DNA from 2 places in the Bacillus sp. GM2 genome. Region 2 is predicted to be linked to the other one. Evidence: predicted binding sites of a transcription regulator. Region 2 holds the regulator's gene; the other holds the start of a gene.

Region 1 (4,722 bases), 800 kb from region 2:
TCAAACCGCGCAAAAAGCGATCGAACCGCTGCCTGCAAACGCCGATAAAACCGCTTTGAAAAAGAGGCTTGATGCTGTTAAAGAGCAGCTTAAAAAGACAGCCGAAAGCAAAGTGAAACTCGCAGAGAAGCAAAAAAAGAAAACCAATGCCGACGCAGCCCAAAAAGCGGTCAATGAACTCGACAGCGGCACTTTCAAAACGAATTTGCAAAAACGGATCAACGCGGTCCGCTCAAGCCTCTTGAACACCGCAAAGCAGGCCGTTGCCAAAGCTGAAAAAGCGGCCACAGACTCAAACCTCGGCAAAGCGCAAAAAGCGATCAATGAGCTGCCTGCCGGAAAAGACAAATCAAATCTGCAAAAAAAGCTGAACACCGCGAAAAAGCAAGCCGCAGCAGCCTATAACAAAAAAGTGGCAGCGGCGAAAGCCAAAGTTAAAACGGCCGAACAAAAGAGAACAAAAAAAACAAAATCGGCAGCGCAATCAGCGGTCAGCAAGCTGAAAGCATCCGCCGAAAAAATGAAGCTGCAAAAACGAATCAATGCGATCAAACTGAAATAGCAAGAAAAAAAGCCCGGAATCCCGGGCTTTTCTTGCGAATACGTCTTTTTTGATCCTGTTCTGCAAATTGACATTTTCGGACACGACATCTGCGAAATCGTATTCCTTTCGGCCGGCCGCTTGCTTTCCGCCGCATTCTCCAATCACTTTTTATTAATTCTTTCTGTCACAATCCCGACGATGTCCCGGTCTGAAACAAAGCCGAAATGGCGGCTGTCAAAGCTGTGGATCCGGTTGTCCCCGAGGACGAAGTACTCGTTTTCAGGCACCTTTTCCTCTCCGGTCACTTCCTTCAGCGTAAAATCCCCTGTCAAGTCCCCTCCGGCAGTGACGGCCTTTAAATCGTCCAGATAAGGCTCTTTGATCTTTTCTTCGTTGATATACAGCTGATCATCTTCATACCGGAGGGTTTCGCCCGGAAGCCCGATCACCCTTTTAATGAATATATCTTTGTCAGGTCCTTTAAACAGCACGATGTCAAATCGGCTGATCGTTTTAAAGTGGTGGGCGAACCTGTTGATCAAAAGTTCGTTGCCCTCCTGAAAGGTCGGATTCATGCTGACGCCTTCTACTTTATATTCAATGAAAACGGCATTTTTGACCTGAATCCCGACGACGATGACAAGCAGCACCCCGGCTATGACCAAAAAACGCTTTTTCAATTCTGTGTCCCCCTAGTCTTTCTCTCTCTGGCTGAATCTCACGTTCAGACGATGTTCAACCCGTTTTCCGGCGTACCATAAGATCAGCATGACGATGATCACGGCAGCTGTCCGCAAAGGCTGGGTAAAAAGCGCCTTCAGATCATGGCCGACAAAGCTCACCATAAATATCATCACGAACTTGCCGCAAAGCACCGCCAGTGAAAAAGGCAGCAGGCTGACTCTCGAAAGTCCTGCCACAACATTTACCGCCGCCGAAGGCGTGAATGGAAAGCAAAGCAGGAGAAACAGCGGACCGAAGCCCCGTTTTTCCACCCAGATCATCAGTTTTTTTACGGATGGATGCCTGCGGATAAAACCGAGTGCTTTTTGCTGGCCGAAATGGCGGATAAAAAGAAAAACCGCTATAGAGCCTAAAGATGCCCCGATCCACGTCAACAAGAACCCCTGCCATAAACCGAACGAATTTACATTGGCGACAACAAACACGAGCAGGGGTAAAAACGGGAGCAGCGCTTCAATAAACGGCAGCAGTACGGCTACAAAAGGACCAAAAGCCCTGTAGCTCTGAAAAAACTCTGTTAAATTCTCTTCTGTAAAATAGCTGAATAATTGCTCCAACATTGATTCTCCTCAGGGCGGTTGTCTACTTCTATTCTACACTTTAAATCAAAAACTTTAAATCATCCGTCTCGGTGTTTTCTGTATTAGTCTGAAACAACTTGATCATTTTAGTCATTTTTTCCCGTTCTTGATTAAAAGACCGTCTTTCGTGTAAAATAAAAACAGAACAAACGTTCCTAATCAACAAAAGAAATGAGGAGAAAAGCCATGACAAGAATTCCCGCCGAAGCCAGGGATATGATTGAAAAGGCAATTTACCTCCCGATGACCATCAGCATATTAAACCGGGACATGAAAATCATCCAGCAGGGGCCGTTCAAGCTGAAAGACCCCTATCAGCGTCTGATCGAACAGGCGTTAAAGCTTGCCCAGCGCGATCTGTACGACGTAAAAAATGAACTGCGCCGGCGGAAAATCAAGGTGCATGAAGTGTCACGGGACGAAGCCTTTACGATGTATTCCTTTATATATGAGGGATACGAAGAAGAGCATAACTATTTTAATCCCCGCATCCGCAACCAGGTATCCAGGCTTCTTGAGCACTATTTATTCAAAGCCGCTCCCGATCAATAGCGCTTTTTCAGCTCCCTGAGGATGAATTCGTATATCAGCTGATTCCGGTCTTCCTTCGGATAGAGCATAAATTCCTGTTTCTTCTGCATGGCGTTTCCTTCAATCCGGTCGATAAATTTTGTTCTCAGCCATGCCGTTCGGTAAACCTGGTTTTCAAAAGATGTGATGGATACGGGCAGCTCCAGCGTTTCACCGTTGACAAACGTGACAAACGTGTTGTCATACTTTGCCGCGCAAAACTCGTGAACATGCGCATGGGAAAGCCACCCGCACTGAGGACGAGTTGAGGAAAATGTGGGAAAAAGAAAAATATTGTTTGAGTGATCCACCATGATCGGCGGTTTATGGGAAACTTTAATGACTTCATATGTGCCCGCTTTTCTCCCCGCATAGCTCGATCCGAAATAGCGGCAGCTTCTTTCGATGATCTGAAACGGCTTCATATTGACGCGGAAAGTCCTGTCGGTCTCGAGTATTTTTGAGGCGGGTTTCTCCCCCTCTCCCAGAGGCAGGACAGCCATTGTCGAACTGTTTACTTCATACGTATCTTTTGTCATATCCTCTGTGCTCATCATGATCCTCCTAATCGTTAGTAAATTTATACTATTAATCTAACATTATCCTTTACAAAACGACAGGATTTTTTCCAATTAATTTGAAAATATGTTTTTGAAATTCCATTTTTATGTTTTGTTCGATTAAATCCGTGTTTCTTTGTCCAAATATACAAACTTTTATTCTCATAAACACGCATCTCCGAATAATTATCTAAAAATTATAAATACTTATTGATTTTTTGTTACGTAATCCATATACTATAAAAAAGGCATCAGGGGGAATCTTTATGAAAGAGAAAAAGTCGTACGCTGAGCTCATGAAGTCCCGCAATACCCAAAAGGTGAAAGAACTTGATGTAACCATCACGGATATCTACATTCAAATGGTCCTTGATGAATCGCTTTTTAAACGGCGTTTGCACACGCTGAACAAGAAGATTAATGAAGCGTTAGACAAAGGAGATAAGCAATCTTTCCTTGAACTTTCAAGAGAATATACAGCGCTGAAAAAGCACGCATAACGGCCAATCCCTCCCGGATTGGCTTTTTTACGCGAAAAGAGCCGGCTTATGAATAGTCCCGGCCCTTTTATCCGTTAATAATCGTTCCACCGTTGACATGGAGCACTTGGCCCGTCATGTAAGAAGAATCGTCGCTGGCTAGAAACAAATAGCTCGGCGCCACTTCAGCAGGCTGTCCGGGCCGTTCCATCGGCGTTGTTGAACCGAATATTTCGACCTCTCTCTCCGTAAACGTCGACGGAATCAGCGGCGTCCAAATCGGACCCGGCGCCACCCCATTCACACGGATACCCTGATCGACAAGCGACAAAGCAAGCGAACGCGTAAATGATGTAATCGCTCCTTTCGTCGAAGAATAATCGATCAGCCTTTCATTGCCGGCATAAGCCGTAATCGAAGTGGTATTGATGATTGAGCTGCCTTTTTTCAAATGCGGCAGCACAGCTTTTGTCAAATAAAACATGGAAAAAATATTCGTCTGAAACGTACGGATCAGCTGATGGCTTGTAATTTTTTCGATTCCCTTTTGCGGATGCTGTTCAGCCGCATTATTGACGAGTATATCGATCGTTGGGAATGCTTCCTTTGCCTGGCGCACCACATCGTTGCAAAAAGCCTCGTCTCCGATGTCTCCTGCGATCAGCTTGCATCCGCCCCCTTCTTTTTCCACATATCCCTTTGTTTCTTCTGCATCGCGGTGTTCATTTAAGTAAACGATGACAATGTTCGCGCCTTCCTTCGCAAACAAAACGGACACGGCACGGCCGATTCCGCTGTCTCCCCCCGTAATAATCGCGGTTTTCCCGGCCAGTTTCCGCTCTCGTTTCGGCCGGTCAAAAACGGGCCGGGGATCCATCAAATACTCCAATCCCGGACGCTGCGTTTGGTGCTGGGGAGGCAGTACTTTCTTCGGCTGCTTGCTCAAAACGATTCCCTCCTTCACATCGATTCAACCTTACTATTTTATGAAAACGCCCCTTTTTTATGACAAGCCGTTTCACATGCATGATTATTTCTCAATTGGGAAAATTTAAGAACAAAACAGATGCATGATGGAGGGAATTTTGTGAGCAATCAAGAACGAAAATTGCCGGACTCGCCTGAATCGTATTGGAGAAACAGTACAGACCTTCCTTCGTTCGAGGAACTGTCTGAAGATGTCAAAACAGATGTTGCCGTCATCGGGGGCGGCATGACCGGACTGACGACTGCTTATTTACTGA
Region 2 (4,722 bases):
TACGTTGAGCATCATGAGCGAAAAAATGCGGTTTGACAATTCGGAAGTGCCGATTTTGACGACGAAGAAGGTGGCGTGGAAAACGGCCATCAAAGAGCTGCTTTGGATCTGGCAGATGAAATCCAATGATGTTCAAGTTCTGAACGATATGGGGGTTCATATTTGGGATCAATGGCGGCTTGAAGACGGCACAATCGGAGCAGCCTACGGCTATCAATTAGGGAAGAAAAACAGAACGGTTAACGGTCAGAAAGCCGATCAAGTGGATTATTTGCTCCATCAGTTAAAGCATAACCCGTCTTCACGCAGGCATTTGACTATGCTGTGGAATCCCGATGACTTGGACGGCATGGCCTTGACGCCCTGCGTCTATGAGACGCAATGGTATGTGAAGGAAGGAAAGCTTTCTTTGGAAGTAAGAGCGAGAAGCAATGACATGGCGCTTGGCAACCCGTTCAATGTGTTCCAATATAACGTCTTGCAGCGCATGATCGCTCAGGTTCTCGGTTATGAGCTGGGCGAATACATCTTTAATATCGGTGACTGCCACATCTATACCCGTCACATCGACAATTTAAACATTCAGATGAAACGCGAGCAGTATGAAGCGCCGAAGCTGTGGATCAACCCGGACATCAAAAACTTTTATGACTTTACAATCGATGATTTTAAATTAATTGACTATAAGCACGGCGACAAGCTGACATTTGAAGTTGCCGTATGAACAGGCGGATTTGCCGCCTGTTTTTTTGTTGTGTGAATGAATTATTTTCTAGGAAATTTGCGTATCTGGCTGCCGCATGTTTACTGACGGCAGCCGTGTTTACGCTTAGAGCGGACGCAAAAGCACGTGCAGTTTAAAAAAGCTCGCTATCGATGAATTCATTCACGGCTATGACCGAGCATTTAACTTGATCATAGAAGAATAAACGTTTATTTACACAATCTAAACGTCTTTTTCACAAAGAGCCAGAAAAGCAAAAACAATTCTCTCTTAATCTGTTAGTGACACCAGCATATACAAGAGGAGGTTGTTTTTGTCATGATCAAAAAATGGGCGGTTCATCTGCTGTTTTCCGCATTGGTGCTGCTTGGGCTTTCGGGAGGGGCTGCATATTCTCCTCAGCATGCCGAAGGCGCTGCAAGGTATGATGACGTATTGTATTTTCCGGCATCGCGCTATCCTGAAACCGGCGCTCATATAAGCGACGCGATCAAAGCGGGCCATGCAGATGTCTGCACAATTGAAAGATCGGGGGCGGATAAGCGCCGTCAGGAATCATTAAAGGGGATTCCGACCAAGCCGGGCTTTGACCGTGACGAATGGCCGATGGCCATGTGTGAAGAAGGGGGAAAAGGAGCGTCGGTCAGATATGTCAGCTCATCGGATAACCGCGGAGCCGGTTCCTGGGTCGGGAACAGGCTGAGCGGTTACGCTGACGGGACGAGAATTTTGTTTATCGTTCAATAAAAGGGAGACAACGAAAAAAAATGTTTCCTCCGGGAAACATTTTTGTTGACAAGAAAACCATTTTGGGGGATAATGGCAATGTAAGCATATGATCAATCCCTCTGTTTCAGGCTCACATCCTTCATTGCCGTATGGTTGTGAGCCTGTTTTTTCGTGCGAAAAAAAAACCGCCGACCGGCGGTTTTGCTGATGAGTCCGTTTTTTAATGAACAGTGCGGAATACGCCGATGACTTTTCCGAGAATCGTCACATTCTGGAGGATGATCGGTTCCATCGTCGGGTTTTCCGGCTGAAGGCGGATATGGGTTTCTTCCTTGAAAAACCGCTTAACAGTCGCTTCGTCGTCTTCGGTCATCGCAACGACGATATCTCCGTTGTTTGCGGTGTTCTGCTGTTTGACTATCACATAATCCTGATCAAGAATTCCGGCATCGATCATGCTTTCGCCCATGATCTCCAGCATAAAGACATGCTCATCCGGCGGCGCCAGGCGGTCAGGAAGCGGAAAGTATTCCTCAATGTTTTCGACTGCGGTAATCGGCGTACCGGCCGTCACCTTTCCGATGACCGGGACATTGACAACCTGGTTTTTCGGAATGTGAATTTCTTCCTCTGTATCGAGAATTTCGATCGCTCTCGGCTTCGTCGGATCCCTTCTGATCAATCCCTTCGTTTCAAGCCTTGCCAAGTGGCCGTGTACCGTTGAACTTGACGCCAGGCCGACCGCTTCTCCGATCTCCCTGACGGAAGGCGGATAGCCTTTGCGTTTCACTTCTTCTTTAATGAAACGCAAAATATCAAGTTGTCTTTTTGATAGCTTCGTCATTTTTTGCACCTCAAAACGTCGATTTTAGCTAGATTATAGCATGTTTTTCCTTTGAGTACAAACATAGGTTCGAAAAAAACGATTGACAGAAACATTTGTTCGTATGTATACTGAAATCATAAAACCGAACAAACATTCTGGGGTGATGGATATGAAAAGAGAATCATTGATTTTTGTCAGTCTGTTTACTGCTGTGATCAGCTGCTGTATTCTGTTTGTGTCTTTTGCCGGTAAAATCGAAGAAAGAAAGCAATATGTTAAAATAGAAGTGCAGGAAGGCGATACATTGTGGGAGCTGGCCGACCGGATCAAAGGCGGAAAACCCGCTGACAAACAAAAATTCATCGAATGGGTCGCCGATAAAAACAATCTGCCGACCTCCGTCATTAAACCGGGCGATGTTTTGGTCCTGCCGGTAGCCAAACAGCACTCCGATCAATATCAGCTTGCAGTTGTAGAATAAAAGATTGAGGGGATTTCCATGAATGCGATTATTTACACCAGGGTAAGCACTGCGAAGGAGCAGCAGGAAACCTCATTAAAACGGCAGGCTGAAGAGCTGCAGTCGCTTGCCGCTGAGCACGGAATGAACGTCGTGAATGTCATCTCCGAGCAGGCGAGCGGATATGAGATGGACCGCGACGGCGTCTTCGATCTGCTCGAGGAAATCAAAACATCAGACATTGACGCGGTTTTAATACAGGATGATACGCGGCTTGGAAGAGGGAATGCCAAAATTGCCCTTCTTCACTGTTTATATAAAGAAGGCGTTCAAATCTACACGCTGGCTCACCGGGGAAAGCTTGAGCTTTCCGAAGCGGATTCGATGGTTTTGGAGATTGTCGGCATTGTCGAAGAATACCAGCGGAAAATACATAACCTGAAGATTAAGCGGGGAATGAAGAAGGCGGTCGAAAACGGCTACCGCCCGGAGAGGAATCTGAAACACCGCAATGAAGGCGGCGGGAGAGAGAGGATCGAAGCGCCTCTTTCAGAAATCGTCAGGCTCAGGGAGAACAAGCTGACGTTTGCGGAGATTGCAGCCGTGTTGAGAGGGTTCGGATACAGCATTTCAAAAGCAACCGTTCACCGCCGCTACCAGGAGTATAAGGACGGCCTTGCAGACTAATCTGTTGTCAAACGAAAGCGGATTTAGTAGTATGATGGATATATACCGAATCAAAGGAGTATCTTATGATTTCTAATGAAAAAATAGCCAGAATTAACGAGCTTGCCAAAAAAGCAAAGAGCGGATCTTTAACAGACGAAGAAAAAGCAGAACAGCAGAAGCTTCGCCAGGAATATCTTCAAGGCGTCCGCGCCTCTATGAAAAACACGTTGAAAACTGTGACGATTGTTGACCCTGAAGGTAACGATGTGACGCCTGAAAAGCTCAAACAGGAAAAAAGAAACCGCCGATTGCATTAATTTAGGGAATACGCCGATATCGTATTCCCTTTTTGTATATACTACAATTTAAAATGAAGGCAAAGATTCGTCATTTTTCACTGCTTTTGAGCTGAAATGGTTGTGAAAACCGATGGGTAGATTTATGATAAGAAAGTAGAGTCCATACAGGAAGGGGATCATAATGAAAACGATTGAATTAAAATCTGTCGCAACAATACGAACACTCTCCATAGACGCGATTGAAAAAGCTAAATCCGGTCACCCGGGCATGCCGATGGGGACTGCTCCGATGGCTTATGCGCTTTGGACAAAAATGATGAATGTCAGCCCTGAAAATCCGAATTGGTTTAACAGGGACCGTTTTGTGCTGTCTGCCGGTCACGGATCAATGCTTCTGTACAGCATGCTTCACTTAAGCGGGTATGACGTTTCAATTGAAGACCTCAAGAATTTCCGCCAATGGGGAAGCAAAACGCCTGGACATCCGGAATTCGGACATACTCCGGGTGTAGATGCGACTACAGGCCCGCTTGGCCAAGGAATCGGAATGGCTGTCGGAATGGCGCTTGCTGAACGTCACCTTGCGGAAACTTACAACCGTGACGACTATCGCGTCGTTGACCATTATACATACAGCATTTGCGGTGACGGAGACTTGATGGAGGGAATTTCATCGGAAGCGGCTTCGCTTGCGGGACATTTGAAACTCGGCCGTCTCATCGTGCTTTATGATTCAAATGACATTTCGCTTGACGGTGAATTAAACCGCTCATTCTCTGAAAATGTGAAGCAGCGTTTTGAAGCGATGAATTGGGAAGTGCTTTATGTTGAAGACGGCAATAACATTGCCGAAATTACGGCGGCCGTCGAGAAAGCGAAACAAAATGAAAAGCAGCCGACATTAATTGAAGTGAAAACAACGATCGGTTTCGGCTCTCCAAACCGCGCGGGAACATCCGGCGTTCACGGCGCTCCGCTCGGCTCAGAAGAGGCGAAATTAACGAAGGAAGCGTAT

The links. The regulator LexA, encoded in region 2, represses DNA repair genes until DNA is damaged. The targets are predictions, from matches to a motif close to CGAACATATGTTCG.
Region 1: ACVC9U_RS13440 (YhjD family protein) is a predicted target of LexA. The motif match lies at 2,012-2,025, and genes of this name have one in related genera.

Annotation. Positions count from the first base shown of each region.
Region 1 covers NZ_JBRKSZ010000007.1:2,442,479-2,447,200, forward strand. The annotation lists gene ACVC9U_RS13425 (S8 family peptidase) at 1-562, shown strand, start outside; gene lepB (signal peptidase I) at 706-1,224, opposite strand; gene ACVC9U_RS13435 (TVP38/TMEM64 family protein) at 1,237-1,848, opposite strand; gene ACVC9U_RS13440 (YhjD family protein) at 2,056-2,421, shown strand; gene ACVC9U_RS13445 (competence protein ComK) at 2,415-2,993, opposite strand; gene ACVC9U_RS13450 (IDEAL domain-containing protein) at 3,266-3,499, shown strand; gene ACVC9U_RS13455 (SDR family oxidoreductase) at 3,567-4,424, opposite strand; gene ACVC9U_RS13460 (FAD-dependent oxidoreductase) at 4,545-4,722, shown strand, end outside.
Region 2 covers NZ_JBRKSZ010000007.1:1,639,089-1,643,810, reverse strand. The annotation lists gene ACVC9U_RS09300 (thymidylate synthase) at 1-724, shown strand, start outside; gene ACVC9U_RS09295 (NucA/NucB deoxyribonuclease domain-containing protein) at 1,043-1,471, shown strand; gene lexA (transcriptional repressor LexA) at 1,674-2,297, opposite strand; gene yneA (cell division suppressor protein YneA) at 2,449-2,760, shown strand; gene ACVC9U_RS09280 (YneB family resolvase-like protein) at 2,779-3,426, shown strand; gene ACVC9U_RS09275 (DUF896 domain-containing protein) at 3,492-3,725, shown strand; gene tkt (transketolase) at 3,889-4,722, shown strand, end outside.